Regions from separate parts of the Halomonas sp. GD1P12 genome, predicted to be linked through region 1. Evidence: predicted binding sites of a transcription regulator. Region 1 holds the regulator's gene; the other holds the start of a gene.
What was found. Region 1 encodes FNR, which switches genes on or off when oxygen is low (the NO sensors DNR and NnrR bind a similar motif). Its sites were predicted from a motif close to TTGATNTANATCAA; they were not measured.
Positions count from the first base shown of each region.

Region 1 (15,501 bases):
AAATCGTGCCGCTGTTTTTTCAAAAGGACGTCACCGAGCCCGTCGAGGGGCTGACGCCGCTGACCGCGCTCGAGCTCGAAGGGCGCGATATCTACCGCCGCGAAGGGTGCGTGGGCTGCCATTCGCAGATGATCCGCCCGTTTCGCGCCGAAACCGAGCGCTATGGCCACTACAGTGTGGCCGGCGAAGGCCTTTATGAGCACAACTTTCTCTGGGGCTCCAAGCGCACCGGGCCGGATCTGGCCCGGGTCGGCGGGCGCTACAGCGACGCCTGGCACCGGGCGCATCTTTACAACCCGCGCGACGTGGTGCCGGAGTCGATCATGCCCGCCTACCCTTGGCTTTTCGAGCGCGAGCTCGACGGCGCCGACACGCCGGCCAAGATGCGTGCGCTCAAGCGTTTGGGCGTGCCCTACTCCGACGAGCAGATCGACGGCGCCCGCGCGGCGGTCGAAGGCACCCCGGAGATCACCGCGCTGGTGGCCTACCTACAGCAGCTCGGCACGGTGCTGGAGGGGACGCGCTAAATGACGACCGGCACCTTTCGCGGGCTGATCACCCTGCTGTTGATCATCGCCTTTATCGGCATCGTGCGTTGGGCCTACTCCCGGCGCCAGCACAAGGCGTTCGACGAGGCGGCGAATCTGCCCTTCGCCGACGACGAGCCGCACGACGAGCGGGAGGACTGCCGGTGAGCGATCTGTGGGACAACGCCCTGCCCGGTTTCTGGAGCGTCTGGGTGATCGCCTTGACGTTGATCACGCTGGTGCTGGTGGTCTGGGTGGTGGCGGCCAACGCCGGGCGCGACGCGACATCCAATGATGAGCCGCACTCTCATCGCACCACCGGTCACGAGGTCGACGGTATAGAGGAGTTCGATAACCCCATGCCGCGATGGTGGTTCTATCTGTTTGTGGCCACGGTGGTGTTTACCCTTGGCTACCTGGCACTCTACCCCGGCCTTGGCAACTTCAAGGGCCTTCTGGGCTGGAGCCAGCAGGCGCAGTGGGAAGAGGAGGTGGCCGCCGCCGAGGCGCGCTTCGGCCCGATCTTCGCCCGCTATCACGACGTACCGATTCCCGAGCTTGCCCAGAATGGCGAGGCCATGCAGATCGCCGGGCGGCTTTTCGCCAACAACTGCGCCGTGTGCCACGGCGTGGCTGCCCAGGGCGGTGACGGCTTCCCCAACCTGACCGACGACGACTGGCTCTACGGCGGCGAGCCCGAGGCGCTTCTCACCACGCTCACTCAAGGCCGGCGCGGCGTGATGCCCGCCTGGGCGCACCTGGGCGAGGAGGCCATTGAGGATTTGACCCAGCACGTGCTCGCACTCTCCGACCTGGAGCACGACGCCGCCCGCGCCCAAAGCGGCGCGCAGCGCTACGCAAGCTTTTGCGTGGCCTGCCACGGCGCCAACGGCACCGGCAACCAGGCCCTCGGCGCGCCGAATTTGACCAACGATATCTGGCTTTACCGCGCGCCAGACCAAAGCGTGGCGGATGCCATCCGCCAGACCCTGACCGAAGGAAGAAGCGGCGTGATGCCCGCCCAGGCGCCCTTCATCGGCGAGGCGCGCGTTCACCTGATCGCCGCCTACGTTTACAGCCTGCGGTTTAAAAACGCCGACGGCGATTAGGCGCGCATTTGTCGCACCCGCGTTTGGGCCTCGATCACCCAGGACAACGAACGCGCCCGCGATTGTTGTTATGATCAAACGCCAAGCGCCCTTCGAGCCCTTTTCGCGAGACCGAGTCTGATGCAGCCGATTCCCCTACAGGACGTCACCCCGCCGCCGGACACGTTTGGTGAAGCCGGTGTGCGCCTGCGCGGGCATCTTTACGTGCGCGAGAGCAAGGGGGTCTTTCAGGCGCTTCGCCGGCGGCTCAATGTGCTGTTGATGGGCGGCTTTTTTCTGCTGCCCTGGATCAATATTCAAGGCCGCCCGGCCCTCTGGCTCGACATACCCGGGCGCGAGTTCCACCTGATGAGCGCCACGTTCTACCCTCAGGAGTTCATCCTGCTGGCGCTTTTATTCATCGCCGCCGCCTTTGGACTGTTCTTCGTCACCCGGCTTTTAGGGCGGGTGTGGTGCGGCTATACCTGCCCGCAAAGCGTCTGGACGTTTCTGTTCATGTGGGTCGAGCACCGCCTGGAGGGCTCGCGCCATCGCCGCCTGCGCCGCGATAAAAAAGGCCCCGCCGTTTGGGCCCCGCGTAAGCTCGTCAAGCACGCGCTGTGGGCACTGATGGCGCTGGCCACCGGCATCACGATCGTGGGTTACTTCGCGCCGATCCGCACGCTCGCGCTCGACGTCGTGACGCTCGAGGCCGGTGGCTGGGCGCTGTTCTGGGTCGGCTTTTTTACCTTCTTCACTTATCTCAACGCCGGCTGGCTGCGCGAGCAGGTCTGCCTGCACATGTGTCCCTACGCACGCTTTCAGTCGGTGATGGTCGACCGCGACACGCTCACCGTGGCCTATGATACTGCCCGCGGCGAGCCGCGCGGGGGTGAGCCCACGTCCAAAGGCGACTGCGTCGACTGCCATCTGTGCGTACAGGTCTGCCCTACCGGTATCGACATACGCGACGGGCTGCAGTACGCCTGTATCCAGTGCGCGGCCTGCGTGGATGCCTGCGATACGGTCATGACGCGCCTTAACCGCCCCACGGGGCTGGTGGGCTACACCACCCAGAACCGCCTCGAGGGTCGTCCGGCGCCGCGCGCCTGGCGTTACCGAGCGGGGGCGCTTTTGCTGCTGGCGCTCACGCTCGCACTGCTTACGTGGGCGCTCACTCAGCGCGCGCCGGCAAGCCTCGAGGCCGAGCGCGCGCGCGGCACGCTCTATAGCGTCATCGAGGGCGGCGAGGTTCAAAACGTCTACCGGCTGACGGTGCGCAACCACGACCGCCAGGCGCATACCTACCGCCTGGGCATCGAGGCACTGGCCGGCGCCCGGCTCGACACCCGCGCGATCGAGGTGCCCGGCGGCGGCTCTACAAGCCGAGTCGTCAGCGTGAGTGCGCCCGCCGGTGTCTCCCCCAGCCAGCCGTTCAGCTTCGTGCTTGCCTCCGAGTCGGGCGAGCCGCTGGCGCGGCGGCCGGCGCGTTTTTTGAGCGGTGAGAGGAGATAAGCCATGTTCGAGCCCGCGCCGCCGCCCTGGTATCGTCAGTTCTGGCCCTGGTGCTTGCTGACGCTTTTGCTCTCGTCGATGCTGATGAGCGTGGCCTTTGCGGTCGTGGCGCTCAACACCTTCGACGGCATGGTGGTGCAGGAGGACTATTTCGAACACGGCAAGATGATCAACGCGGTGCTCGAAAAGGCCGAACGCGCCGAGGCGCTCAATCTTTCCGCGACGCTCTACGTCGACCCGGTGACCCAGGACGTGGTGCTCGACCTCGAAGGCCAGGCGCGACCGAGCGCACTGGCGCTCAGCCTGATTCACCCCACCCGGGACGAGCGCGACGTGCGCCTGACGCTGACCCACCGCCGGGGCGGCCATTACGTCGGCCAGGCCCCGGTGGGGCTTGCCTACCGGCGCTACGTGACGCTTGCGCCGAGCCAGGCGCCGGATTGGCGGCTCAACGGCGAGATTACCCTGCCAAGCGACGCCGCGGTACGTTTGGCCCCGGCGGGGGCGCCGTGAGCGCGGCGTGTTACCACTGCGGCGCGCCGGTGCCCGCCGGCGCCTCCTGGACGATCACCCTGGACGGTGCGGCCAAACCGCTTTGCTGCCCGGGCTGCGAGGCGGTGGCCCACGCCATCGTCGAAGGCGGGCTCGAAGGCTACTACCGCTACCGCACCGAGCTCTCCCCCCGCCCGGCGGACGACCGCGCCCGTGCCGAGACCTGGACGGCGTTCGATCACCCGGAGCTGCAGGCGCAGTTCGTTCATCCGCGCGAGCGCGATGTCAGCGCCACGTTGGCGGTGGAGAACATCACCTGCGCCGCCTGCGCCTGGCTGATCGAGCACCATCTGAACGCACTGGAAGGCATCACCGGCAGCGCGGTGAATCTGACCGAGCACCGCCTGCGGGTGAGCTGGGACCCGGCCATACTCGCGCCCTCACACATTTTTGCCGAGCTGGCCGCGATCGGCTACGAGGCCATGCCCTTCGAGCCGGACCGGGCGCTGGCCCGCCAGAAGCGGGAGGCGCGCATGAGCGTGCGCCGGCTGATCGTGGCCGCCGTGGGCATGATGCAGGTGGTGATGTTCTCGATCCCGCTCTACGTGGCGGGGCCAAACGAGCTTGGCGATCACTTCTTCGCGCTATTTCACTGGCTGTCGCTCTCGCTGACCACGCCGGTGGTAGCCTTCTCCGCCTGGCCGTTTTTTCGCGCTGCCGCCAGCGCGCTTGCCCACCGGCGGCTCACCATGGAGGTGCCGGTGGCACTCGCGCTGATGCTTGCCTATGGCGCCAGCGTCTACGCGGTGTTCAAGGGCCAGGGCGACGTCTATTTCGACTCCATCGCCATGTTCACCTTCTTTTTGCTGTTGAGCCGCCATATCGAAGCGCGCACCCGGCGCGCCGGCGGCAACGCGCTGAGCCACGCCCTTCCCGCCGCCGCGCTGCGCCTGGAGGACGACGGCGCGGAGCGGGTGGTGCCGGCGAGCCTTCTCAAGGCCGGCGAGCGGGTGAGAGTGAACCCGGGCGCCACGGTGCCCGCCGACGGCATCATCGAGCAGGGCGAATCGAGTCTCGATGAGTCGATGCTGACCGGTGAGTTTTTGCCGGTGACCAGACGCCCCGGCGGGTGCGTCATCGGCGGCAGCCAAAACGTGGAGAACGCGCTGATCGTGCGCGTCACCCACGCCGGGCGTGAGTCGACGATCAATAGCGTGCTCGACCTGACCGACCGGGCGTTCGCGCACCGCCCGCGGCTTGCGCGGCTTGCCGACACCATGGCGCACCGCTTCGTGCTGCGCCTTTTACTGGTCACGCTTTGCGTGTCCACCGCTTGGCTATTTATCGACCCTGACCGGGTGTTGTGGGTGACGCTTTCGGTACTGGTGGTCACCTGCCCCTGCGCACTGGCGCTGGCCGCGCCCACCGCACTGGCGACCGGCCACGCCGCGCTTTACCGGCGCGGCGTACTGATCACCCGGGCCGACGCGCTGGAGGCGCTTGCCGGCGTGACCCGCGTGGTGTTCGACAAGACCGGCACGCTTACCCACGGCGAGATGCGCCTGGCCGCGACTCAAACGCTCGGCGCGTTAAGCGAGCCCCACGCCCGGCAGATCGCCGCCGCCATCGAGGCGCACTCAGAACACCCGATCGCCTCGGCGTTTCGCCCGTTTCGCGAGCCGGCGCTCAGCGCCTGCGACGTCGTGCGTCACCCCAATCAGGGCCTTGGCGCCACGCTCGACGGCAAGCGCTGGCGCCTGGGTCGGGCGGCGTTCGCCGCGGGCGACATCACACCGCCCGGGCCCGGCCAGTGGCTGTTACTCAGCCGGGAAGGCGCCGACGGCGCTTATATCCCAAGCGCCTGGTTTCGCCTCGAAGACACCCTGCGGGACGACGCCGCCGAGACCGTGGCCAGGCTCCAGGCGCTCGGTCTCGACGTCGAGCTACTTTCCGGCGACGAGCGCGCTCCCGTCCAAGCGCTGGCCCAAACGCTCGGCATCACGACCTGGCAGGCCCGCGCCACGCCTGAAGAGAAGCTTGCGCGCATCCAAGCGTTACAGACCAAAGGCGAGCGGGTGTTGATGGTCGGCGACGGCATCAACGACGTACCGGTGCTGGCCGGGGCCGACGTGGCGCTGGCGATGAACGGCGCCACGGATCTGGCCCAGACCCGGGCCGACGCGCTGCTACTGAGCCCGCGTCTGGTCCGCGTGGTCGAGGCGCTCTCGCTTGCCCGTGCCACCCGCCGGGTGATGCGCCAGAACATCGCCTGGTCGGTCGCTTACAACGGTTTGGCGCTGCCGTTGGCCGCACTCGGCCTCGTGCCGCCCTGGCTTGCCGCGCTCGGCATGTCGCTGAGCTCGCTGGTGGTCGTCGGCAACGCCCTGCGGCTGAAACACGGCGCGCGCGGTCGCCGTCAGCATCTGCCCGCTCATCACTGGGAGCCCGCATGACGAGTCTTTATCTGTTGATTCCGCTGTCGCTTTTACTGCTGGCGCTGGCCGTCTGGGCATTTTTCTGGGCGGTGAGCAACGATCAGTTCGACGACCTCGACGGCCCCGCCCATCGCATCCTGTTCGATGACGACCTGGCCGCACCCCCCAGTCGCCGCCGGGCAAAAGCGCCCGCCGAGCGCGACGAGCCGCGCCGGTGAACCCCACCGGCTTCGATCTACCCCCGCTGCTTGCCGCCTGGGTATTTGGCCTGCTCGGCGGGGCCCACTGCATCGGCATGTGCGGCGGCATCATGAGTGCTTTGGCCTTTGCGGTGCCGCCGAGCATGCGCCGCCCCGCGCGCATGGCCGGGTTGATGCTGGGCTACAACCTCGGGCGCATCGCAAGCTACATGGTGGCCGGGACACTTGCCGCCGTGCTCGGCACGCTGGTCACCCTCGCCCCCGCCGCGCGAGTGGTGCTCGAGGCCTTCGCCGCGGTGATGCTAATCCTCATGGCGCTCTATATCGCCAACTGGTGGAAGGGGCTTTTGGCGCTGGAAGGGCTGGGGCGAAGGCTTTGGCGCGTCATCGAGCCGCTGGGCCGGCGGCTGATGCCGGTGGTGCGCCTGCCCCAGGCGGTGGCGCTCGGCGCGCTCTGGGGTTGGCTGCCCTGCGGGCTGGTGTACTCGATGCTCGCCTGGAGCATGGCCACCGCCGCCCCGGCCCAGGGGGCGCTGTTGATGGGCGCCTTTGGTTTGGGAACGCTGCCGGCACTGCTGGCTACCGGCCTGGCCGCGCGAGCGCTTTCAAACCTCATTCGCCACCCCGCGACCCGCACCCTGGCCGCGCTCGTCATCATCAGCTTCGCACTCTACCAGCTTGGGACGCTCTGGCCCCAGGCGGCGCATCACTGAGCGTTTGCCCGGCGCGTTTGTCGGGCTTTCTTGACCTGACGCAAGAAGCCGCCAAGCGCGCCGGGGTATCTTTTAGGCCGCCATCGAACGAACCTGGCGTTCGTTTCTCTGACCGGGAGCCTCCATGCCGACCTGCGCCCACGCAACCGCTGCCCCCTTTGCCCCCGTTTGGGACGAGGCGCTCGTGCGCCGCTACGACACGAGCGGGCCGCGCTACACCTCCTACCCAACGGCGCTGGCCTTTCACGACGGCTTTACGTGTGATGACTTCACCCAGGCGCTTTCGCGCAGCAACCCAAGCGGCCGGGCGCTTTCGCTCTACGTGCACATCCCGTTTTGCGAGAAGATCTGCTTCTACTGCGCCTGCAACAAGATCGCCACCAAAAACCGTCAGCTCGCCGAGCCGTACCTTTCACGCCTCGACCGGGAGATGGTGCTCGCCGCGCGCCACGTGGACACCTCGCGCCCGGTCGAGCAGCTTCACTGGGGCGGCGGCACGCCAACCTTTTTGACGCTGTCGCAAATGGGCGATTTGATCGATCGATTGGATGCCCGCTTCGGGCTCTCGAGCGACCCGCACCGCGATTACGCCATCGAGATCGACCCGCGCGAGGCGGACGTGTTCACCCTGCGCCATCTGCAGTCGCTCGGCTTCAACCGACTGAGCCTGGGTGTGCAGGACCTGGACCCGGACGTGCAGCGCGCCATCAACCGCGTCCAGCCAAGGCAGCTGACCGAAACGCTGATGGACGAGGCGCACCGGCTCGGCTTTGGCTCGCTCAACGTGGATTTGATTTATGGCCTTCCACGCCAGAGCGAGCGCCGCTTTGCCGATACGCTCTCTCAGGTGATCGAGCTGGGGCCGGCCAGGCTTTCGCTTTTCAACTACGCCCACCTGCCCGCGCGCTTCGCGCCGCAGCGGCGCATCGATGAAGCCGAGCTTCCCGGCGCTGACGAAAAACTCGCCATGTTGCGTAAAAGCATCGAAATGCTGGCCAGTGCGGGCTACGTGCATATCGGCATGGATCACTTCGCCCTGCCCGAGGACAGCCTGGCGATCGCCCAGCGCGAGGGCACGCTTGCGCGTAACTTCCAGGGCTACTCGAGCCACGCGCAGTGCGATCTGATCGGGCTGGGCGTGTCGGCCATTTCGCGTATCGATGACGTTTACGCGCAAAACCCGGTCAAGCTCGACGACTACGCCGCGGCGCTCGATGAGGGGCGACTGGCGACCTGCAAGGGCCTTCGCTTGAGCCAGGACGATCTGATTCGCCGCGCGGTGATCGAGCGGCTGATGTGCGATATGCGCCTGGACCTGGCCTTGATCAGCGCGCGCTTTGACATCGACGCCGAGGCTTACTTTGCTGATGCGCTGTCACGGCTCGCCCAGGCCGAACGTGACGGTTTGATCGAGCGCACGGGCGCGGTGTTGAACGTGACGCCAATCGGTCGGCTGTTGATCCGCCATCTGGCGATGGCCTTCGACGCTCATCTGTCGGCGCCGCTCGCCCAGCGCTACTCAAGAATCCTATAATGGGCACCTACGGTTTATAAGGAGATGGTAATGTCGACTCCCGCCCGCCAGCGCTCGGCGCTTTTGCAAGCCCCTCGCTGTCAGACCTGTAGCCTGAGCTCGCTGTGCCTGCCGCTGGCGCTTCAGATCGAGGATATCAGCCAGTTCGACGCGATCATTCGCCGCCGCGCGCCGCTCAAAAAGGGCGAGGCGCTGTTTCATCAGGGCGAGCGTTTTTCGAGCGTCTTTGCGGTGCGCTCGGGCAGTCTCAAGCAGGTCACCAGCGAAGGCTCGGGCTTCGAGCAGCTCACCAACTTCTACCTGCCAAGCGAGCTGGTGGGCCTCGACGGCATCGACGAAGAGACCTACCCGGGCAGCGTAATTGCGCTGGAAACCACCACCGTGTGCGAAATTCCCTTCAAGCATCTGGACACGCTTTCCGAGGAGCTTCCCGAACTCAGGACCCAGCTTTATCGCAGCATGAGCAAGGAGCTTCGCGACGACCGGCGCATGATGCGCCTTTTATCGCGCAAGACCGCCGACCAGCGCCTGGCGACCTTTCTCACGACGCTCTCGGATCGCTTTCGCCGCCGCGGCTACTCGCCCTACAGCTTTCGCCTCTCCATGGCGCGGGCGGATATCGGCAACTACCTTGGCTTGGCCGTCGAGACGGTCAGCCGCATTCTGAGCCGCCTTCAAAGCCAGCAGGTCGTCGCGGTATCCGGGCGGGAAGTGAACATTCTGGACATGGCCAGGCTCATTACCCTGGCCGATGAGGAAGCGGTAAACTGACGCTGGATCAGCCCAGGTTGAGCGCCGAAATACGCCCGGCCTTGAGTTCGGCCTGTTTGGCCTCGAGCCCCTGGAAGTCAAAAAGCGCGCGGTCGGCCAGCTGCGAAGGCGCCACGTTGGTGACCGCCTTGAACATGCTTTCGAGCCGACCCGGGAATTTCCTGTTCCACTCGGCGAGCATCTTCTTGACCTCCTGGCGCTGCATGTTCGGCTGCGAGCCGCACAGGTTGCAGGGAATGATCGGAAATTCCATCAGCCGCGAGAACTCGGCGATGTCCGCTTCCTTGCAGTAAGCCAGCGGGCGAATGACGATGTTCTTGCCGTCATCAGAGAGCAGTTTCGGCGGCATGGACTTTAGCGAGCCGCCGAAGAACATGTTCAAAAACAGCGTTTCGAGAATGTCTTCGCGGTGATGGCCCAGCGCGATCTTGGTCGCACCGATCTCTTCAGCGAAGCCGTAGAGCGAGCCGCGTCTGAGCCGTGAGCAGAGCGCGCAGGTCGTCTTGCCCTCCGGCGTTTTCTCCTTCACCACCGAGTAGGTATCGCGCTCGAGGATGTGGTACTCCACGCCCTGGGCGTCGAGGTAGCGCGGCAGCACGTGCTCGGGGAACCCCGGCTGCTTCTGATCGAGATTCACCGCCACCAGCGAAAAGTTCACCGGCGCGTTGCGCTGCAGATTGCGCAAAATCTCGAGCATGGTGTAGCTGTCCTTGCCGCCGGACAGGCACACCATCACCCGGTCGCCTTCGTCGATCATGTTGTAATCGAGAATGGCGTTGCCGACCTCGCGCCGAAGCCTTTTCTGCAACTTGTTGAATTCGCGCTTCTGTTTGACGTCGTGAAGCTCGGCTGAACCGTTGGACGCGACAGCTTCCAACGCGACGGGGTCGAAGTGATCGGGTTGCTGCATGGTGTACGCACTGCCGGTGATGAGGATAAGGCGCTCATTCTATCAAGACTCCCGCCCCCACCCAATAACGTCGAGCGCCGCTCACGCCTCGAGCGCGGCGTCGCGCGTAAGACGCATGTATAAAAGCGCGCAGGCGCTCGCCTCGCCCAGAAGCGACGTCGCACCGGGGGGCGTCAGCCGCGCATGGCGAAGCGCCTGGTCGAGATCCGGCGCCAGCCGGGGGTCGATCGACGAGCGCTTCTGACGGCGCTGGTAGAGGCGTTCGATATCGACCTGGGCGTTGGGCAGCTCGAAACCCAGCCGCTGGTCGAACAGCCGGTTGACCGGCCCAAGCGTTTGATCGAGCCCCCACCCAACGACCGGACGATTGCCAATGAACTCGGCGAGCGTGGCGATGTTTTCCGCCGTGGGCGCCATGAGCGCCGGGGTCGGATGCTCCACCTGGTGGCGGCGCAGCGCACGCCTTGCCACCGTGTGGCGATCGGCAAGCGTTGCCACCCAGGCGTTTTGGGTCAGCACGCGGCGCTCGTTGAACACCACTGCGGCCACGCTCAAAATCGGATCGGTCGGGGCGAAGCGAAACGCCAGCGCCACCAGCTCCTCGCCAAGATAAGGATGGAACAGCCACTCGAAGGGCGAACCGGCCAGCCGTCGGCGGTCGCTCTCGCGCTTGAACAAGCTACGCAGCGAGCCGCCAAAGAGTGAAAAGTGTCGAGTCGTCAATTGCATACCGCTATGAGTACTCCAGGTGGTATCGGTGGGTCAGGCGCGCCTTGAACTCCTTGACGATGTGCAGCGCCTCGCGCAGCAGGTCGCGCTCGAGCGACGACAGGCTCTGCACCACCACGTGGTTGGCGAGCGCCGCCTGGCCGTTTGGGGCCGCCAACTGCTGGCGCAGGCGAAGCTCGCTGAAAAGCGCCAGCGCCTCGCCCAGGTCCTCGGCGAAGCGATGTTCCAGCCGGCCGTCGGCCACCAGCGCCTCGAGGCGCTCGAAGGTGCTTTCGGCGTCGATGCGCCGCTCCAGCGCCATGGTGCGCACGCCATGCACGATAGGAAAAATCCCGCCCTTTTTGATGTCGATGCCGTGCTCGCGCTTTTTCAACGAGCCGAACAGCGTCAGCGGCGTGGAAAAACTCAGCGCCGCCCGCGCCAGATAGCTCAGCAAAAGCTCATCGTCGGCGCAGCGCGCGTAGAGCGCCTGGCGCACGCGCCGGGCAAGCTCGGCGTTGCCGGCCACGGCCCGGGCGTCGAGCATGATGGCAAGCTTCATGAGGCTGTCGCCGTCGCGCTTCTCGGCCCAGCGCTCGATCCGCGCCTGCCAGGTCGCCACGCTCCCGACCCACTCGGGGTTGGAAACCATGATGTTACCCGGGCACGGCGGGTAGCCCAGCTCGACCAGCGTACGGGTGAGCGCCTGCATCGCCGCCGACGCCTCTGGCCAGCTGGCGTCGTCCGCAAGAATCAGGGCGTTGTCCTGGTCGGTTTTGAGAATCTGCTCGCCGCGGCCTTCGCTGCCCATCACCACCAGACAGCACCGCTGCGTAGGGGCGTCCGGCGCGCCAAAGCCGAAAGCCTTGTGATGGATGCGGGCGTTGAGCGCCGCCAGAAGTTCCATGACGAAACGAAGCTTCACCCCCTGGGCCATTAGCGCCCGCACGAGCTCCGGGGTGCGTCGGCTCGCCTGGGCAAGCGCCTTCAAGTCGCCGGCCTTTTCGATTTGAAGCCCCACCACGTAGCTGCGGCTCGAAAAGTAGCTCAGCACGTCGGGAAGCTCGACGATGCCGGCCAGGGCTTCGCCGTCCATCACGACCACGCGCGCGATCTGGTGGCGCGTCATCAGCACCAGCGCCTCGAACAGGTACTGCTGCGGGGTAACGGTGACCAGCCCCGTGGGCGTCAGCGCCTCGAGCGGCGTCGATGCCGGCGTTTTCTCCACCGCTAACGCACGCAGCAGATCCGTTTTGGTCACCATGGCGTAGCCGCCTTTTGCGCTTACCAGCAGGCTGTCGGCCTGCTGCGCCAGCAGCGTATGCACCGCCTGCTGGAGCGGCTCGCGGGCGTCGAGCACAAGCGGGGCGCGCATGCACTCACTCACCCGCGCCAGCATGAAGCCGGCCATGGTGATGCCGTCCACTGCGCGGCGCTCGGCCAAAAGTTGGGTCTTGTGGGCAAGCGTCTCCCGGAAAAATGCCTCGAAGGCCGGGTAGTGCTGACAAAGCGCGCTGAACGTCTGCTTTTGCAACACGTAGCAAAGCGTCTCCTGCTCTGCTTCGAAGCGGTAGCGACTCTTGCCGTTCAAAAGGCTGATCGCTCCGAACACATCACCTTCGGTGTAGTGGCCGATACGTGTCCGGGCTGCGGGCTCTGCCGGGTCGAGCTCGGCGACCTCGCCCTTGTGAATGATGAAAACGCCTTCGCCGGGCTGACCGGCCTCGAGAATGACGTCACCGGTATCGAAATAGGCGAGATCGAGTCCGTCGCGCACCCGCGCCGTGCCCGCTTCGTCGAGCAGGGAAAACGGCAGTTTTGAAAGGTCGACCTCGATCATGCGTCACCTGCTTAAAAAGCCACGCTCGCGCTGGATCCGACAATGGGAAAACGTTCGACCAGTGATGCGAGCTGGTTAAACCGTGTATACCCGCGGATAGTGCGGCGTTAGCGCTGATTGTTCTTATTACTACTTCCTGTGACTGACTACTTCCTGTGACTAACGCGGGTTACTCGCGCTTGTTACTAAAGTCTATAAACTCGTCGCCCAACAAATACTTTTTAAAAGCGTCGAGTTTGAATAAAGCGTTCTAAAAAAAGAGTAGCGACGCTCGATAAAAACGACTGAAATGAGATTAATTGGGTTAATAGACTATCGTCGCCTCCTTACCAAAGTCGTATTCAAGGGTCTTCAAAACGCCATTGTATAGAGTAATTTAGCGCTATTTTTCAGGTTGCCAATAGCGCCTTTAGTCCGTGATACCAAAGTCTGGATTTCTTTTTTCCATTTATTGGCCAGTATTAGCCTGAGTTTTGAAGATAACATTGCCTTAGGGCGTACGACTTATCGTGTCAGGTGGCAAGGAGGGAGTATCTGACGCTCGGTGGCGGGCACCAACCCGGCATAAAAATCGCTTTAAAGGGAACACGTTAATCGCTCGATACGGTCAGGCGCTTTGCGCTGGCCGCGTTTGGACACTTTCCAACCTTAAAATCATAAATGGAGAGCACCATGATAGCAGATGATAAATCCAACGCTGCTGCTTACTGGAAGGCCAACGTTCGCTTGATCACAGGCTGCTTGGTCGTTTGGGCGTTCGTCTCCTACGGCTGCGCCATCCTGTTTCGCCCGCTTCTGGCGTCCATTCCGGTGGGCGGTACGGATTTGGGCTTCTGGTTCGCCCAGCAGGGCTCGATTCTGACCTTTATCGCGCTGATCTTCTTCTACGCCTGGAGAATGAACAAGCTCGACAAGAAATTCGGCCTGGGAGAGTAAGCCAATGAGCCAGTTTGCCATCAACTTACTGTTCGTCGGCGCCTCCTTCGCGCTCTATATCGGCATCGCGATATGGGCACGTGCCGGCTCTACCAAGGACTTCTACGTCGCCGGTGGCGGCGTTCATCCGGTGACCAACGGCATGGCGACCGCCGCGGACTGGATGTCGGCGGCGTCGTTCATTTCCATGGCCGGTTTGATCGCCTCCGGCGGCTACGCCAACTCCACCTTCCTGATGGGCTGGACCGGCGGCTTCGTGATTCTGGCCATGCTGCTCGCGCCTTATCTGCGCAAGTTCGGCAAGTTCACCGTGCCGGACTTCATCGGCGAGCGCTTTTATAGCCGCACCGCCCGCGTGGTCGCGGTGGCGTGTCTGATCATCGCCTCGGTCACCTACGTTATCGGTCAAATGACCGGTGCGGGCGTGGCGTTCTCGCGCTTTCTGGAAGTGCCCAGCACCTGGGGCATCTGGATTGCGGCGGTCACCGTGTTCTTCTACGCGGTGCTCGGCGGCATGAAGGGCATCACCTACACCCAGGTGGCGCAGTACGTCGTGCTGATCGTCGCCTACACCATTCCGGCGGTGTTCATCGCCATGCAGCTCACCGGGAACCCGATTCCGATGTTCGGCATGTTCAGCACCCACACCGAGTCCGGCGTGCCGCTTCTGCAGAAACTCGACGACGTGGTCAACGCCCTGGGCTTCCAGGACTACACCGGCGATGTGGACAACAAGCTCAACATGGTGCTGTTCACGCTGTCGCTCATGATCGGTACCGCGGGTCTGCCCCACGTCATCATCCGCTTTTTCACCGTGCCGAAGGTGGCCGACGCGCGCTGGTCCGCGGGCTGGGCGCTGGTGTTCATCGCCCTGCTCTACCTGACCGCCCCGGCCGTGGCCTCCATGGCCAGGCTTAACCTGATGACCACGGTGTATCCGGAAATGACCGGTCAGGTCGAGGATTACGAGGCCGCCGCCGAGCCGATCCTCTACGCCGACCGCCCGGCCTGGTTCCAGACCTGGGAAGATACCGGCCTGATCGTCTACAGCGACGTCAACGATGACGGCCGCATCCAGTTCTACAACGACACCAGCGAAGGCTTCACCGGCACCGCCGAAGAGCGCGGCTGGGCGGGCAACGAACTGACGGTCAATAACGACATTCTGGTACTGGCCAACCCGGAAATCGCCAACCTGCCGGGCTGGGTAGTCGGCTTGATCGCGGCGGGCGGTATCGCGGCGGCGCTGTCCACCGCGGCGGGGCTGCTGCTGGCGATCTCCTCGGCGATCAGCCACGACTTGATCAAGAACACCATCAATCCGAACATCAGCGAGAAAAAGGAGATGCTGGCGGCGCGGATTTCCATGGGTGGGGCGATTTTGCTCGCCACGTACCTTGGTCTCAATCCGCCAGGGTTTGCCGCACAGACGGTGGCGCTGGCCTTCGGGATCGCCGCGGCCTCGCTGTTCCCGGTACTGATGATGGGGATCTTCTCCACCCGCATGAACAGCGCCGGCGCCATCTGCGGCATGCTGGCGGGTCTGATCTCGACGCTTCTCTATATCTTCACCTACCTTGGCTGGTTCTTCATCCCCGGCACCAACATGCTGGCCAATACGCCGGATAACTGGTTCATCGGAATCTCGCCGCTGTCGTTTGGCGCGGTGGGTGCGATGATCAACTTCGCCGTGGCCTTTGCGGTATCGCGCGTGACCGCGCCGCCTCCCCTGGCGATCCAGGAGCTGGTGGAAAGCGTGCGCTATCCGAAAGGGGCTGGTGCAGCCGTCGACCACTAAGCCATAATCGAAGCCGCAAGGTTTCATAAAAGAA
Region 1 covers NZ_CP107007.1:648,017-663,517, reverse strand. Annotated here, with positions in the region: gene ccoO (cytochrome-c oxidase, cbb3-type subunit II) at 1-527, shown strand, start outside; gene OCT39_RS03120 (cbb3-type cytochrome oxidase subunit 3) at 528-695, shown strand; gene ccoP (cytochrome-c oxidase, cbb3-type subunit III) at 692-1,636, shown strand; gene ccoG (cytochrome c oxidase accessory protein CcoG) at 1,757-3,130, shown strand; gene OCT39_RS03105 (FixH family protein) at 3,134-3,643, shown strand; gene OCT39_RS03100 (heavy metal translocating P-type ATPase) at 3,640-6,075, shown strand; gene ccoS (cbb3-type cytochrome oxidase assembly protein CcoS) at 6,072-6,275, shown strand; gene OCT39_RS03090 (sulfite exporter TauE/SafE family protein) at 6,272-6,970, shown strand; gene hemN (oxygen-independent coproporphyrinogen III oxidase) at 7,095-8,504, shown strand; gene fnr (fumarate/nitrate reduction transcriptional regulator Fnr) at 8,535-9,275, shown strand; gene ttcA (tRNA 2-thiocytidine(32) synthetase TtcA) at 9,283-10,185, opposite strand; gene OCT39_RS03070 (DNA polymerase III subunit epsilon) at 10,267-10,914, opposite strand; gene OCT39_RS03065 (putative nucleotidyltransferase substrate binding domain-containing protein) at 10,919-12,733, opposite strand; gene OCT39_RS03060 (DUF4212 domain-containing protein) at 13,406-13,669, shown strand; gene OCT39_RS03055 (sodium:solute symporter family protein) at 13,674-15,467, shown strand.

Region 2 (15,501 bases), 200 kb from region 1:
TGCAGCGCCAGATTCCGCTGAAAATCGCCGTATACAACAACCAGTCGCTGAGTTTCGTCGAGCTCGAACAGAAGGTGGAGGGCATGCTCGACGCCTACACCGAGCTTCAAAACCCCAACTTTGGCGATGTCGCTCGTGCCATCGGGCTCTGGGGCAAACGCGTCGAGCGCGAGGACGAGCTCGACGCCGCGGTGACCGAGTGGCTGGCCCAGCCGGGCCCGGCGCTTCTGGACGTGATGACCAACCCGATGGAGCTGGTCATGCCACCGAAAGTGGAAACCGGCCAGGTCGCTGCCACCGCGCTTTACTCCGCCAAGGCGGTGCTCAGTGGGCGTATGGATGAAGTCGTCCATCTGGTGAAAAGCAACTTCCTGAAACGCTAGTGATCAGGTAGTTAGCATCAGGCTCGCCCGCGCACAACGGGCGGGCAGTGACGTTCAAGGAGATGCCATGCGCCTGCACGTACTGTCGGATCTGCACCTCGAACACTTTCCTGGCGGGCGAATGATACCCGATGTCGAGGCGGACGCTCTGGTGCTCGCCGGCGACATCCATCGTGGCGCCGAGGGCCTTGGCTGGGCGCGGGCGCGCTTTCCCGACCTGCCCATTCTCTACGTCCCCGGCAACCATGAGTTCTACGACGCCCATCTGACCGAGCACCGCCAAACCCTGGCCCGTGAAGCCAGGCGCCTGGGTATCGAGCTTCTGGACAACCGCGCACTCACCCTGGGGGGTGTGCGTTTTTATGGCACTACGCTCTGGACCGATTTCAACCTGTACGCCGAGGATCCCGCCCGCAGTTTTGAGGCGTGTGCTCGGAAAGCCCGCCGGCTGATGCCGGATTATCAGATCATCACCGACGGGCAGGGTGAGGTTTTCACCCCTGAGGCGAGTCAGGCACTTCACCGTGAGGCGCTCGGCTGGCTGACCCAGGCGCTAAGTGAACCTTTTGAGGGCCCGCGCGTGGTCATCAGCCACCACGCGCCACTTCGCGACTGCATTCCCCTGCAATACGTCGGCGATGTGCTCTCCCCGGCGTTCGCCTCGCACCTGGCACCGCTGATGGGGCGCATGGATCTCTGGATTCACGGCCATGTGCACGAGCCGGTGGATCTGGTGCAGGAGGGAACGCGGGTGGTGGCCAATCCGGGCGGGTATCCGGAGGAGGTGGGCCGTTATCGCTTTCGCGAGGATCTGGTTCTGCACCTTTAACGTTGCGATCGTCTTGACGCCGTCATGACATAAAGCTTGATTCGGTTTCGAGAACAAACACCCGTTTTTTACAGTTCAACGTTGATCAAGGATTAAACTTTGGTCGCGTTTTCGGTTTTTACGCTTGCCCCGTACAGCGCTTGTTCTTAATCTCCTACTTGTATGATGTATTATCAATAACTTCTAAAGTACCGCCTGCAGTGCGCCAGACGTTGTCAACCATCAGGTGGTGGAAGGTCGCCAAGGGCCTTGAGACGAAGAGCCGTTCTCTTTAAAGCAACAACTCACTATGAACGCAAAAGGTACGCTTATGCTAACCAAAAAAACGCTGATGAGTGTTAGTGTCGCTGGTCTTATGACAGGGCTCGCCCTGAGTTCCGGTGTCGTCATGGCGCAGGATGCCCAGCTACGCGGCAACGTCCGTGTCGTGATCGGGTCGACCTCGACCGGCGGCGATACCTACCAGAATGCCAGCATCGTGGTAGACCGTCTGGCCGAGCATCTCGGTTTGAACATGAAAGTCGATGCCGTGGGCGCAAGCTCTGCGTTTCGCACGCTGGATCGGGATTCCCGGGGCAATACCCTGATGATTTTCCACGATCAGTCCTATCTTGGCCATCTTTACGGCGTCGAAGGCTACGACGACGTTTTCGAGAACTACACCGTTGGGCCGACGATCGCCATCAACCCCGGCAATGCTTACCTGGTGCCCATGGACTCGCCTTACCAGACGCTCGACGATGTCGTCGCCGCGGTAGGCAATGGCGAAACCGTGCGCGTGGCCATTCAGCCTGGCGGCGTTTCGGAGATCGGTTACAGCGCGCTTAAAAATGCGATTGCCATCGAGCATCCGGGCCAGGAAGAGAACCTGGTGGCCGTCAATACCGGCTCTCAGTCTGACAAGAACCAGCAGCTGTTCGACGGCCAGGCCGATATCATCAACGGCAGTGTCCAGGCCAACGAGCAGTACACGCGTCTGCCGGAAGACGACCAGAAGGCCATGCGCTTTATCTGGCTGACCGCGCGCCAGGACACCATCGAACAGGCGCCGGAAGAGGGGCTGGGTCAGACAAGCCGCGAGCAGCTTCTCGAATACGTCGAGCCTAACGTGACGGTCACCATGGGCGATGACGAAAACTTCACCTTCGATAAGGAGTTCTTCTTCCTTTATAACAAGGAGATGGATCAGGGCATCGTCGATCAAATCGACGAGGCGCTGGCCGAGATCTACGACGAAGGCGAGATTCAGCAAGCCCAACTGGACGCCTTCTTCATCCCCGATTTCAAGCCTTCCGCTGAAGCCTCCGAGTATCTGCAAGAGAAAATGTCGCGCTACGAAGAGATCATCAGCAACCTTGATTAAGCAAACGGCGACCGGTGGGCCTGCCCATCGGTCGCTCATCCCCAACTAGGCGCGTGACGGACTTTCTCCCGAGAGCCCGGCGCGCGCCGAGTTTACGTTCTTGGAGCCGTTATGGCGTCAGATCCGTTGAGCGTTTCGATCGATTTCGAAACGTCGCACCTGTTTTTCCCCCACATCGTTCACTGGGTATTGGCTGGGCTGTTCGCGCTCATTCTGGTAACGAAAGTGGTGCCTTTTTTGGCCGCGGTCAAACGCGGAGAACGCACGCTGCCCATCATCGGTGAGTCGAGAGATTCCGCGCGCTTTTTCGGCACGCTGGCGCTGATCTGTGCCTACTTCTACCTGATGGCCGTGGTTGGCGATCTGTTCCCCTATACCGGGTATGGCTTTTTGTTCGTGTCGATGGCTTTTGTGCTGGTCATGTCACTGATGTATCTCCACGAGTGGACGAAAAAAGCGCTCATCATCGTCGTGATCAATGCCATCGTCGCGCCGACGCTTGCCTGGTTCGTGCTCGCCAAGCTCTTCACCATTACTCTGCCGTGACCGGAGCGGGTATATCGCCATGGAATTTCTAACCTTTATCGATCTCTCCTTTTTAATGCTCGTCAGCTTTGGCACCCTCGTGGGTATCATCTTTGGCGCGATTCCAGGCATGACCGCCACCATGGCGGTGGCCGTGTGTTTGCCGCTGACCTATGCGCTGGGCTTGAATCACGGGCTTGCGCTGCTGCTGGGCCTCTACGTCGGCGGTATTTCCGGCGGCATGGTGCCGGCGGTGCTGTTGAATATTCCCGGCACGCCGTCCTCGATTACCACGACCTTTGACGGCTACCCCATGGCCCAGAAGGGGGAAGGCGAAAAGGCGCTGCGCGTCTGCGTGATCGCCTCATTGGTGGGCGGGCTGGTCAGCGCGCTGGTACTGTTTTTGTTTGCGCCGCTTCTGGCCGACTTTTCGATCAAGTTCTCCTACGTGGAGAAGTTTCTCATCATTTTGCTGGCACTTTCCGTCATCGCCTCGCTTTCCAGCAGCATGCTGATCGGCATTTTCAGCGGCGTGATCGGCATCTGGCTGAGCCTGATCGGTGATTACAGCATCTCCGATGGCGGCAACGGCCATACCCGGCTGATGTTCGATTTCATGGAACCCTATCTGTTCGAAGGCTTTTCACTGCTGCCCGTGCTGATCGGTATTTTTGGTATTTCCACCATTTTGCTCGAGGCGGAAAAGGGCGTGAAGCGCGACATGGCCGGTGAGCGTATCAAGATCGGCAAGGAAGGCAGTTTCTCGTTCTCGATTTTCAAGGGTAGCTTCACCAATCTGACGCGCTCCTCGTTCATCGGGACCTTCGTCGGCATGCTGCCAGGCGTGGGTGGCAGTGCGGCATCCGTGCTCGCCTACACCCAGGAAAAGAATCTGGCGAAGGACTCCTCGCAGATGGGCAAGGGCGCCCCGCAAGGGTTGATCGCGTCGGAATCGGCCAACAACGCGCTGACTGGCGGCGCCTTGATTCCGCTGTTATCGCTGGGTATTCCGGGAGACTCTACCACGGCCGTTTTGATCGGCGCGTTCACCCTTCAGGGCATCCAGGTCGGGCCGCTGTTCATTCCGGAAAACCACGACACCTGGTACGTCATGATGACGGCGCTGGTGCTGGCGAACTTCATCATGTTCGGACTGATGTTCTTTGCCATCAAGCACATCGCCAAGGTGGTGATGGTGCCCAAGCACATTCTGTACCCGCTCATCGTCATGATGTGTGTGGTGGGCGCTTACGCGATCAATTACGGCATCATGTTCGATGTCTGGACGCTTTTGATCTTTGGGGTGCTGGGCTATCTGATTCAGAAAATCGGGCTTGAAGTCGCGCCGCTGATCATTGGGTTCATTCTGGGTAGCCAGGCGGAAGTCTACTTCGTCAAGAGCCTTGAATCCTTCGGCACCTATGGCATTTTCTTCACCAAGAGCCCGATCGCCATGGTGCTCTGGGGGCTGATTGCCGCATCCGTGCTGTTTGCCATCGTGATGGGCTTCAAGTCCCGCGCTCGGCAGAAGATGGAGCTGAGTCAAATGCATGACCCTTCGCACACCGATTCAGGAGCGCATCATGACTCACGTAACGACTAATTCACGCGTCATTCAGGTACACCCGAGCGACAACGTTGCCATCGTGATCGAGCATGGCGGCCTCGAAGCGGGGGTGACGATCAACGACGACTGCACGACCACGATGCCGATCCCGCAGGGCCACAAGGTGGCACTCAAGCCGATCGAGCAAAACGATGACATTGTGCGCTACGGCGAGGTGATCGGCACCGCGGTCGTGGCCATCGAGCGCGGCGCGCACGTCAACGAGCACAACGTGCGCCTGCCGGTTGCCCCGGCGCTCGAGGAGCTGCCGCTGGCAACCCGCCAGCCCCCGGCGCAGGAGCCGCTCGAAGGCTACACCTTCGAGGGGTTTCGCAACCCCGACGGCAGCGTCGGCACCAAGAACGTATTGGGGATTACCACCAGCGTTCAGTGCGTGGCCGGCACCGTGGAGTACGTGGTCGCGCGGATCAAGCGCGAGCTTTTGCCGCGTTTTCCCAACGTCGATGACGTGGTCGGGCTCAATCACAGCTATGGCTGCGGCGTGGCGATCAACGCGCCGGCGGCGATCGTTCCCATTCGCACGCTCAAGAATATCGCGCTCAACCCGAATTTCGGCAACGAGATCATGGTGATCGGGCTTGGCTGTGAAAAACTCCAGCCCTCGACGCTGCTCGAAGACCGCCCGGTGAAGATTTACGAAAATACCGAAGCCGCCGATCCCGAAGCCAACGTATTGAGCCTGCAGGACGAGAGCTTCGAAGGCTTTGGCGAGATGGTCGACGGCATTCTGGCCATGGCCGAGCGCCATCTCGAGCGCCTGAACAAGCGAAGCCGCGAAACCTGCCCGGCCTCGGAATTGGCGGTCGGCATGCAGTGTGGCGGCAGCGACGCTTTCTCCGGCGTGACGGCCAACCCGGCGGTGGGCTTTGCCACGGATCTGATCGTGCGTGCCGGCGGCAGCGTCATGTTTTCTGAGGTCACCGAAGTGCGCGATGCCATTCATCTGCTGACCCCGCGGGCCATCGACCGTGACGTCGGCCAGGCGCTGATCGATCAAATGGCCTGGTACGATGACTATCTTTTGCAAGGCCAGGCCGATCGTAGCGCCAACCCATCCCCGGGTAACAAGAAGGGGGGGTTGAGCAACGTGGTCGAGAAGGCGCTGGGCTCGGTCATCAAGTCCGGTAATTCGCCGATCGTCGACGTCATCGGCCCGGGCGAGCGCCTGCGGCGCAAGGGACTTACCTTCGCGGCCACGCCGGCCAGCGACTTCATCTGCGGCACACTCCAGCTGGCCGCCGGCATGAACCTGCAGGTCTTCACCACCGGGCGCGGTACACCCTACGGGCTTGCCATGGTGCCCGTGCTCAAGGTGGCGACCAACTCGCACCTGGCCAAGCGCTGGCACGACATCATCGACCTGGACGCCGGGCGTATCGCCACCGGCGAGGCCAGTATCGAGGATCTTGGCTGGGAGCTTTTCCATCTTATCCTCGATATCGCCAGCGGCCGTAAACAGGCCGCTGCGGACCGTTTGGGCATTCACAACGACCTGGTGCTTTTCAATCCAGCGCCGGTTACCTGAACACCTTTTATCGCTTTCACTGGTTTCAACAAGAGAGTCAATCGCCATGTTTCCCAAAATCAAATCAATGAAGGTCGTTCCCGTTGCTGGCTACGACGGTTTTCTGCTTAACCTGAGCGGTGGCCACGCGCCCTGGTTCATTCGCTGCGTCGTCATCCTTGAAGACGATGCGGGCAACAAGGGGGTAGGGGAGATTCCTTCGAGCGAAGGCATTCTCAAGGGACTGGAGCAGTGTCGCGATATCGTCGAAGGCTCGACCATCAACGCGTTCAAACAGACGCTGAACAGCGCCCGCGTGGCGCTTTCAAAAAACGGGCGCGAAGAGCGCGGTCGCCAAACCTTCGATCTGCGCGTGGCGGTTCACGTCATCACCGGACTCGAGTCGGCGCTTCTGGATCTTTACGGCCAGGCCGTGGGCCTGCCGGTGGCGGATCTGTTGGGGCAGTACGGCCGCCAGCGCGATGAAGTCGAGGCGCTGGGCTATCTGTTCCTGCTGGGCGACCCGGGCAAGACGGACCTGCCTTACCCGAAAGCGACCGACCCGAAAGACGCGTGGGACGAAGTGCGCTACCAGGAAGCGCTCACGCCGGACGCGGTTGCCAACCTGGCCAAGGCCGCTTATGAGCGCTACGGCTTCAAGGACTTCAAGCTCAAGGGCGGGGTGCTCAGAGGCGAGGAAGAGGCCGACTGCATCCGCGCGCTGCACGACGCGTTCCCGGAGGCGCGCTTGACGCTCGACCCCAACGGTGCCTGGAAACTCGATGAGGCCGTTCGCGTGCTGGATCCGATCAAGCACCTTCTGAGCTACGCCGAGGACCCCTGCGGTCAGGAAGAGAGTTACTCCGGCCGCGAAACCATGGCCGAGTTCAAAAAGCGCACGGGCCTGCCGACCGCGACCAACATGATCGCGACCGATTTCAAACAGCTGCAGTACGCCGTTCAGCTCAACGCGGTCGATATTCCGCTGGCCGACTGTCACTTCTGGACCATGCAGGGTGCGGTCATGGTGGGTGAGCTTTGCAACGAGTGGGGCATGACCTGGGGCTCGCACAGCAACAACCACTTCGATATTTCGCTGGCCATGATGACCCACGTGGCCGCGGCGTGTCCGGGCGAGATCACCGCGATCGACACGCACTGGATCTGGCAGGACGGCCAGCGCATCACCAAAGAGCCGTTCCTGATTCGCGACGGCAAGCTGAAGGTACCGTCGACGCCAGGCCTTGGCGTCGAGCTCGACGAAGAGCAGCTAATGGCCGCGCATCGACTCTACAAGTCGCTGGACGTGACCCAGCGCAACGACGCCATGGCGATGCAGTACCTGGTCGCGGGCTGGGAGTTCGATCCCAAGCGCCCGGCGCTGGTTCGCTAACACGCGAGTTTTATTAGAAAGTGGTAAGGGCCATCAGGCGTTCAACGCCTGTTTGGCCCTTTTTTTTGGCCTAGCATCATTAATAAAAGAGAGGGCCGGGTAATATTTTCCCTCCACGGTTTAGCCTATCTTCAGAGCCGAACACTTTGCGTTTTTAACTTGCAATACCGCTTGTCATTTCTTCTGAAAAGTTTGATTCGTTGGCTATCGAGATTTAAAAGTTACCGCTTAGTGGTGCGCCGCTTTCGGGTGGTTTAAAACACTGACTTTGGTCGTATGTTCAAACGCTGAAACTGCGGCTAGCTTGTAGCTGTATGATTAAATACATATGACTTTAAAAACGATGTTGGTTGCAACTATCTAAAAATCAAAAGCCAATAACTGGGGCAATAATAATGAACAAGATGAACGGTTTATTCGTGGGCGCAGCGTCGCTGTCGCTACTGCTGGCGGGAAGCGCTGCCATGGCTCAGGATTTTCAGGGGCCTGTCAGGATCATTGTGCCTTTTGCGCCAGGCGGTACGTCCGACATTCTCGCGCGCTATATAGCGCCGGAGCTCTCCGATGCGATTGGTCAGCCCGTTATCGTCGAGAACAAGGCGGGCGCGGGCGGCAATATTGGCGCCGACTTCGTTGCCAAGGCCGACCCCAATGGCCATACACTACTGCTTTCCGATTTGACCGCGCTATTGGCCGCCCCCAGTGTTTTGCAAAGCGTTGCCTACGATATCGAAACGGACCTAGACCCCGTGACGATGGTGTCGTACTCGCCCTACGTACTGGGTGTTTCACCCAATCACGAGTTCGAAAGTTTCGATGCCATGGTCGAGTATTCCCGCGCCAATCCCGGCGAACTCGCCGTTGCCACGTCGGGCGTTGGCGCCAACAACCATATTACGACCGAACGGTTGATCCAGGAGCTGGGATTGGACTGGACCGTTATCGCTTACCGAGGCGGCTCTGATGCGACTCGCGCCGTGGTATCCGGTGAAAGCGATATGCTGCTAAACGGCACGACCGCTTCGCTGCCGTTTGTCCTGAACGATCAGATGCATGCGTTGGCGGTCACCGGGGAAGAGCGGCTTGAAGAGCTGCCCGACGTGCCTACGTTTCGAGAGCTGGGCCTTCCAGGCGAGCTTGATGGAACCTATCAGGGCATTCTCATAACGGCCGGTAGCCCACCCGATATCACCGAGCGCCTTCAAGCCGAGCTTGCTGCCATCCTGTCGACCGAAGAGCTTCAAGCGAAAATCGCCGAGCAGGGTGGCCAAGCCAGGCCGTCCGAGTCACCTGACGAGCTGCGAGCGTGGATGACGGCGCAGAAAAGCGAGCTTGAAAGCTTCATTGAAAGCGCGGGTATCGGTCAGTAATCGTGTTCCTGTGAACTGACTCAAACATGTCCTGCTTGAAAGAGCAGGGCATTGTTCCTTGGCTACGTTCTTTTGGATACGAGATGCGCGCCATGCATATATTTACCAACCGCGATTTTTTGGCAGGGCTCGTTTGCCTGCTCATATCGGCGCTCGTTCTCTGGCAGGCGCAGGCGTATGACATGGGCAGTCTAAGGAGCATGGGGCCCGGCTATCTTCCCCGTTTTCTTGGCATGTCGCTTTGTGTTCTTGGGCTTGTCACCATGGCAATGTCGGCTAAAACGGCAACCGCGTTTCCCAAACTCAATGTGAGAGCGTTGGTATGCATCACGGTGGCGATCGTGGTCTTCGCCTTGCTCATGAGGCCGGCGGGGCTTTTCCTGGCGACCATGATGCTGGTGTATCTATGCGGTCTTAGTGAAAAAACCTTCAAGCCCATCAAGCTCACCGCGCTGGGGTTGGTGCTGTGTTTGATCTCCTACCTCGTCTTTATCCTGAGCCTTAACATGCCCATTCGCCTGTTTCCCTGGAGTTTCTAATGGAAATTTTAAATAACCTGGCGCTCGGGGTCTCTGTTGCTTTTACCATCGAAAATCTCATGTACTGCGCGCTGGGCGTCACCGTGGGGATGCTGATCGGCGTCATTCCCGGGGTGGGGCATCTGGCCGCCATCTCGATGCTGCTGCCGCTCACCTACTACGTGCCCGCCACGACGGCTCTGGTCATGCTGGCCGGTATTTATTACGGCGCTCAATACGGAGGGTCGACGGCCGCTATTTTGTTGAACCTGCCGGGTACGCCTTCATCGTCGGTGGTATGCCTTGACGGGTATCCCATGACCAAGGACGGGCGGGCCGGCGTTGCGCTATTCATGACGACGATCGCGTCGTTCGTGGGAAGCTTTATTACCGTGATCGTGCTGGCCGCCTTCGCCCCGCCGCTGGCCAACTTCGCCGTCGCTTTCAACTCGGCCGATTACTTCGCCATGATGCTTTTAGGGCTGGTGGCGGCCGCGATTCTCGTACAGGGCAACCCGGCAAAAGGGCTGGCTGCGGTCGTGTTCGGCCTCATCCTGGGCGTGGTGGGGACCGATGTAAGCACCGGGCTTCAGCGCTACACCTTTGGTTTCACGTTTCTTTATGACGGCCTGAATATCGTTGCCATTGCCATGGGCATTTTTGGCGTCACCGAGGTGGTGGCCAACGTTGGCAAAGTGATCCAGATAAAAGACGACAAAAAGATCACGTTCAAATCGCTACTGCCGACTCGACGCGATATCAAGGAGAGCATTTTCCCGATGTTGAGGGGAACGGGCATTGGAACGGGCATCGGTATATTGCCGGGAACCGGCACCTCGATAGGGTCGTTCATCGCCTATGCCGTGGAAAAGCGAATTTCGAAAAACCCGGAAAAATTTGGCAAGGGCGCCATCGAAGGAATCACGGCGCCGGAGAGCGCCAACAACGCCGCCGCTCAGTCAGCGTTCATTCCTACCCTGACGCTGGGGATACCCGGCGATGCGGTCATGGCGCTGATGCTGGGGGCGCTTTTGATTCATGGCATTACGCCTGGACCCAACGTGATTTCCGATAGTCCGGATCTTTTCTGGGGGCTGGTCATCAGCTTTTTGATTGGGAACGTGCTGCTTTTGATTCTCAATATCCCGATGGTCGGCTTGTGGGTAAGGCTTTTGAAGATACCCTATCCGATTCTCTATCCCTCGATCATTCTTTTCATCGTTATCGGCGTTTACAGCATTAATTACTCGAACATGGATATCGTGCTGGTCGCGCTGTTTGGCGTGATGGGATGTTTGTTTTTACTGTTGGGGTTCGAGCCGGCGCCCTTGCTTCTCGGGTTCATTTTGGGGCCGATGATGGAGGAGAACTTCCGTCGCGCCATGCTGCTTAGCCGTGGCGATTTGATGGTCTTCCTCGAGAGGCCGGTGAGCGCCGCTTTCTTCGCCATGATCGCTGCATTGATCGTTTGGTCGATCGTGTCAGCGCTTCGAAAGAAGCGGGTACCCGTAAGCGCCGAGTATTAGCCTTTAGGTGTTCCATGAAAAGCGCCTTGTCGAGCTACTACAGCCGTATTATGAAGCGATCGGCCGGTCAGCCAGGGAAAATACCAGGACTCATTTTGAGTTCATGAAGGATTAGCCTAAAGTCTAGAGGTGTATTTGTATGATGTATGACAAGATGCACCAATATACTGCTGCTGCCCTCGTTTCGAGCGCCCTGCGTTGGGGCATTGCACCATCGTCAGCTACGTTAGCTTGCTAAACTAACAAGAGGATTTGTAATGAATTTTTCTAAACAAGAGCTTAAAGCCTCCATTACCGATGGCCTGCTGTCATTCCCGGTGACCGACTTCGATGCCAATGGCAAATTCGATGCCGACAGCTATCGCAAGCGCTTGCTGTGGTTGAAGGAGTATGAAGTCTCTGCGCTGTTTGTCGCCGGTGGTACGGGCGAGTTTTTCAACATCACCCTGGACGAGTTCCGCGAAATCGTCGAAGTCGCGGTCGAAACGATCGGTGGCCACGTGCCGATTATCGCCAGTGCCGGCCAAAGCGCCGAGCTTGCCCAGCAGCACGCGAAGATCGCTCAGGAAGCCGGCGCCGACGGTATCCTGCTGATGCCTCCTTACCTGACCGAGTGCTCTCAGGAAGGCATCGTCGAGTATGCGGCGAGCGTCTGCCAGTCGACGGACCTGGGCGTTATCTATTACAACCGCGCCAACGGCTATTTGAACGTCAACGCCGTCAAGTCGCTGGCCGACCAGTGCGACAATCTGATCGGTTTGAAAGATGGCAAGGGCGACATGCAGGCGCTCAACATCACTATCAAGACGCTGGGCGACCGCCTTGGCTACGTGGGCGGCGTACCGACGGCCGAAATCATCGCCGAAGCGTACCTGGCGATCGGCGTGAGCACCTACTCGTCTGCGGTCTTCAACTTCGTACCCGACATGGCCGTCAAGTTTTACAAGGCGCTGCGTCAGGGCGACAGCGAGTTCGTTGCCAAGGCCACGCGCGAGTTCTTCATTCCGTTCGTCACGCTGCGCGACACCACGCCTGGCTACGCGGTGAGCCTGATCAAGGCCGGCGCTGACATCGTGGGCTACCCCGGTGGCCGCGTACGTGCGCCGCTGACCATGCCCAACAGCGATCAAGTCGGTCAGCTGAAAAAGCTCGTCGAGAACGCCAAGTCGCTCTAAGCGTTTGAAAAAAAATCGCCGGGTAGTTCGGCCTGCCCGTTGTTGCCCGGCGAGTGCAAATGATGGTTCATGCGCGCATGGATCGATGGAGACGTGTATGCCCACCCCCAATACGCCCACTATCACCGACATGCGTGTCATTCCCGTTGCCGGGCGTGACAGCATGCTGCTCAATATCGGTGGCGCCCATTCCCCGTATTTCACCCGTAACCTGATTATCCTCACGGATAGCGCCGGCAACGTTGGCGTGGGTGAAGCACCCGGCGGCGATACGATTCAACAGTCGCTGGAGAAAGCGCGCGCGCTGGTCGTGGGTCAGTCCCTTGGCAAGCTGCGCTCGCTGGTCGCCTCACTCAACCGTGATGGCCAGAGCGCTGACTTCGAGGATTTTGGCAAGGGCTCCTGGACGTTCGAGCTTCGCATCAACGCCGTCGCCGCCCTTGAAGCCGCGCTGCTTGACCTGATGGGCAAGTTTTTGGGCGTGCCCGTGGCGGAGCTATTGGGCAACGGCAAACAGCGCGACGCGGTCGATGTGCTGGGCTATCTCTTCTTTATCGGAGAAGGGCATTCGACACCGCTGGATTTCCGGCGGGGTACGCAGGGGCTGAGCCACGATTGGTATCGCCTGCGCGACGAGGCGGCCATGACCCCGCAGGGGGTCGTCGAACTCGCGCAAGCGGCTCATGACCGCTACGGCTTCAAGGATTTCAAGCTCAAGGGCGGGGCGCTTCCCGGCGAGCAGGAGATCGAGGCGGTCACCGCGCTACACAACGCGTTTCCCGAAGCGCGCACCACGATCGACCCCAACGGCGCCTGGTCACTTCAGGAAGCGATCAGGCTGTGCAAGAACCTGCATGGCGTCATCGCCTACGCCGAAGACCCGTGTGGGGCGGAGCAGGGATTCTCGGGCCGCGAGATTCTCGCCGAGTTCCGTCATGCAACGGGCCTGCCGGTGGCCACCAATATGGTGGCGACGAACTGGCGTGAAATGGCGCACGCGCTGATGCTGCGCTCGGTCGATATTCCGCTGGCGGATCCGCACTTCTGGACGCTGTCTGGCGCGGTGCGCGTCTCGCAACTATGCCAGGACCATGGCATGACCTGGGGTTCCCACTCCAACAATCACTTCGATATTTCGCTGGCCATGTTTGCCCACGTGGGTGCCGCCGCGGTTGGGCGCACGACGGCGCTGGATACGCACTGGATCTGGCAGGAAGGCGATGCGCGTTTGACGCACAATCCGCCGGAAATCAAAAACGGCCAGGTGGCGGTCACCGATGCGCCAGGGCTTGGCATCGACATCGACATGGCCGAAATCGAGAAAGCCCACGCGCTTTATCGCAGCCTACCCGCCGGTGGCCGCAACGATGCCACGGCCATGCAGTACCTGATCGACGGATGGACGTTCGATCCCAAGCGCCCGGCGCTGGTTCGCTAACCGTCGATGCCCGGATATGACTCGCTCACTATCCGGGTTTTTCAACCTGAGTAAGAGGTCAATCAACAATGAAAAAGCTACTCGGTAGTGTCACGCTCGCCATCACGATGGTGGCCGCAGGCCAAGCGGCTGCGGATTACCCCACCAAAAACATCAGCATGATCGTACCGTTCTCTGCCGGCGGTGGTAACGATACGTTCGTGCGTGCGCTTCAGCCCTTGATCGAAGAGCAGCTGGGCCAAACGCTGGTGATTCGTAACATCGCCGGTGGCGGTGGTGCGGTCGGCATGTCGCGCGCCGTTGCCTCGCCGGCGGACGGCTACACGCTGCTGGCAGCCAGCAACGCGATGCTCACACTCGAGGCGATGGGCAACGTGGCGTTCACCCACGATGATTTCGATTTCATCGCCAAAATCGTCGAAGAGCCCTATTTGGTCGCGGTCAGCAGCGACAGCCCCTACCAGGATCTCGAAAGCCTGGTAGAAGCGGCTTCGGCCGGCTCCATTCGCGTTGGCTCTTCCGGCGTTGGCTCGTCGGCCTATATCACCGCCAACGCCATCGCCGATCGTACGGATACCACGTTCAACCTGATTCCCTACCCGGGCGGCTCGGAAGCCATTTCCGCTGCCATGGGCGGGCACGTCGAAGCCGTCGTGTTGGGCGGTGCCGAGCTTCGCTCCGCGCTCGAGTCGGGCCGCTTGGACGCGCTCGCTACCACCTACGCCGAGCGCAGCGACAACCTGCCAGACGTGCCGACGTTCCAGGAGTCCGGTTATGACCTGACGCTGACCGTATGGCGCGGCATCGTAGGCCCGAAAGGTCTGCCGGACGAAGTGGAAGAGGCGTGGGTCGCCGCCATTCAGCAGATCGTCGAAGACGGCTCCTACGAAGAAACGGCAAACAATCTGGGGACAGAGCTTGCACCGCTTTATGGTGAAGAACTCGACGCCTTTATCGATGAATCGGCCACTATCATGCGCGAAGCCGCGGGTGATCTGGCTCAGTAATCGCGACCCCCATGCGCTGTTGGGCACCCCGTGCCTGACAGCGTGGCTGTACCAGGCGTTTCTCGCTTGGGTATAAAAGTTGCCAGGTAATCGTATGGAACGTGATATTGGAAAGCCGCTGTTTGATATTTTCCTGCTGATCGTGTCGGCCAGTGCGTTCGTCGCGGCGTCGGCCTTGCCCAACGTCGACATACCCGGCGATCTGTCGGCCTCTTTTTTTCCGCAGTTTCTGTCTGCCCTCGTGTTTATTCTGGCCATTCCCTGCCTGATCAAGGATACCCGGCAGTGGCGGAGCAAACGTGGCGCCGAGCCATCTTCCAGCGCCACTTCTCCGGCGCGCGGTGTGGCCCAGTGGGGGTTCATCATTGCCGCGCTCGTTGCGTATATCTATACGTTCGAACGGCTTGGCTACATCGCCAGCACAGCGCTATTCATCTTTTTATGCGTGATGGGGCTGACCGTGATTGGCGGTACCTGGACGACGCTGTCGGCGCCGAAAAAAGGGCTGTCGGTTTTGTTCGCACTGATTTTCTCGGTCGTACTGGCGGGCTGTATTTTTTACGTCTTTACCGATCTTTTCCAAATTCCGCTCCCGACGTGACCGGACATCCTCGAGTTGATATTTAGGAGGCTTACATGATTTCCGGTTATCTCGAAGGCCTGGGCATGGTGCTTCAGCTGAGCACCTTGCTGGCGATCGCCGGCGGCACGCTGCTGGGCATCATCATGGGTTCGCTACCCGGGTTGACCTCGGCAATGGCGATCGCGCTGCTGTTACCCGTGACCTTCGGCATGCCGCCGGTTGCGGGAATCGGCATGCTGCTGGGCGCGCTCTGTGGGGCA
Region 2 covers NZ_CP107007.1:849,450-864,950, forward strand. Annotated here, with positions in the region: gene OCT39_RS03980 (thiamine pyrophosphate-dependent enzyme) at 1-383, shown strand, start outside; gene OCT39_RS03985 (metallophosphoesterase) at 451-1,212, shown strand; gene OCT39_RS03990 (ABC transporter substrate-binding protein) at 1,601-2,575, shown strand; gene OCT39_RS03995 (tripartite tricarboxylate transporter TctB family protein) at 2,687-3,121, shown strand; gene OCT39_RS04000 (tripartite tricarboxylate transporter permease) at 3,141-4,703, shown strand; gene garD (galactarate dehydratase) at 4,684-6,252, shown strand; gene OCT39_RS04010 (glucarate dehydratase family protein) at 6,299-7,624, shown strand; gene OCT39_RS04015 (Bug family tripartite tricarboxylate transporter substrate binding protein) at 8,029-8,994, shown strand; gene OCT39_RS04020 (tripartite tricarboxylate transporter TctB family protein) at 9,021-9,533, shown strand; gene OCT39_RS04025 (tripartite tricarboxylate transporter permease) at 9,533-11,038, shown strand; gene kdgD (5-dehydro-4-deoxyglucarate dehydratase) at 11,296-12,213, shown strand; gene OCT39_RS04035 (glucarate dehydratase family protein) at 12,311-13,651, shown strand; gene OCT39_RS04040 (Bug family tripartite tricarboxylate transporter substrate binding protein) at 13,720-14,658, shown strand; gene OCT39_RS04045 (tripartite tricarboxylate transporter TctB family protein) at 14,753-15,259, shown strand; gene OCT39_RS04050 (tripartite tricarboxylate transporter permease) at 15,295-15,501, shown strand, end outside.
Region 2: a site for FNR is predicted at 11,178-11,191, ahead of kdgD (5-dehydro-4-deoxyglucarate dehydratase). Genes of this name have one in related genera too.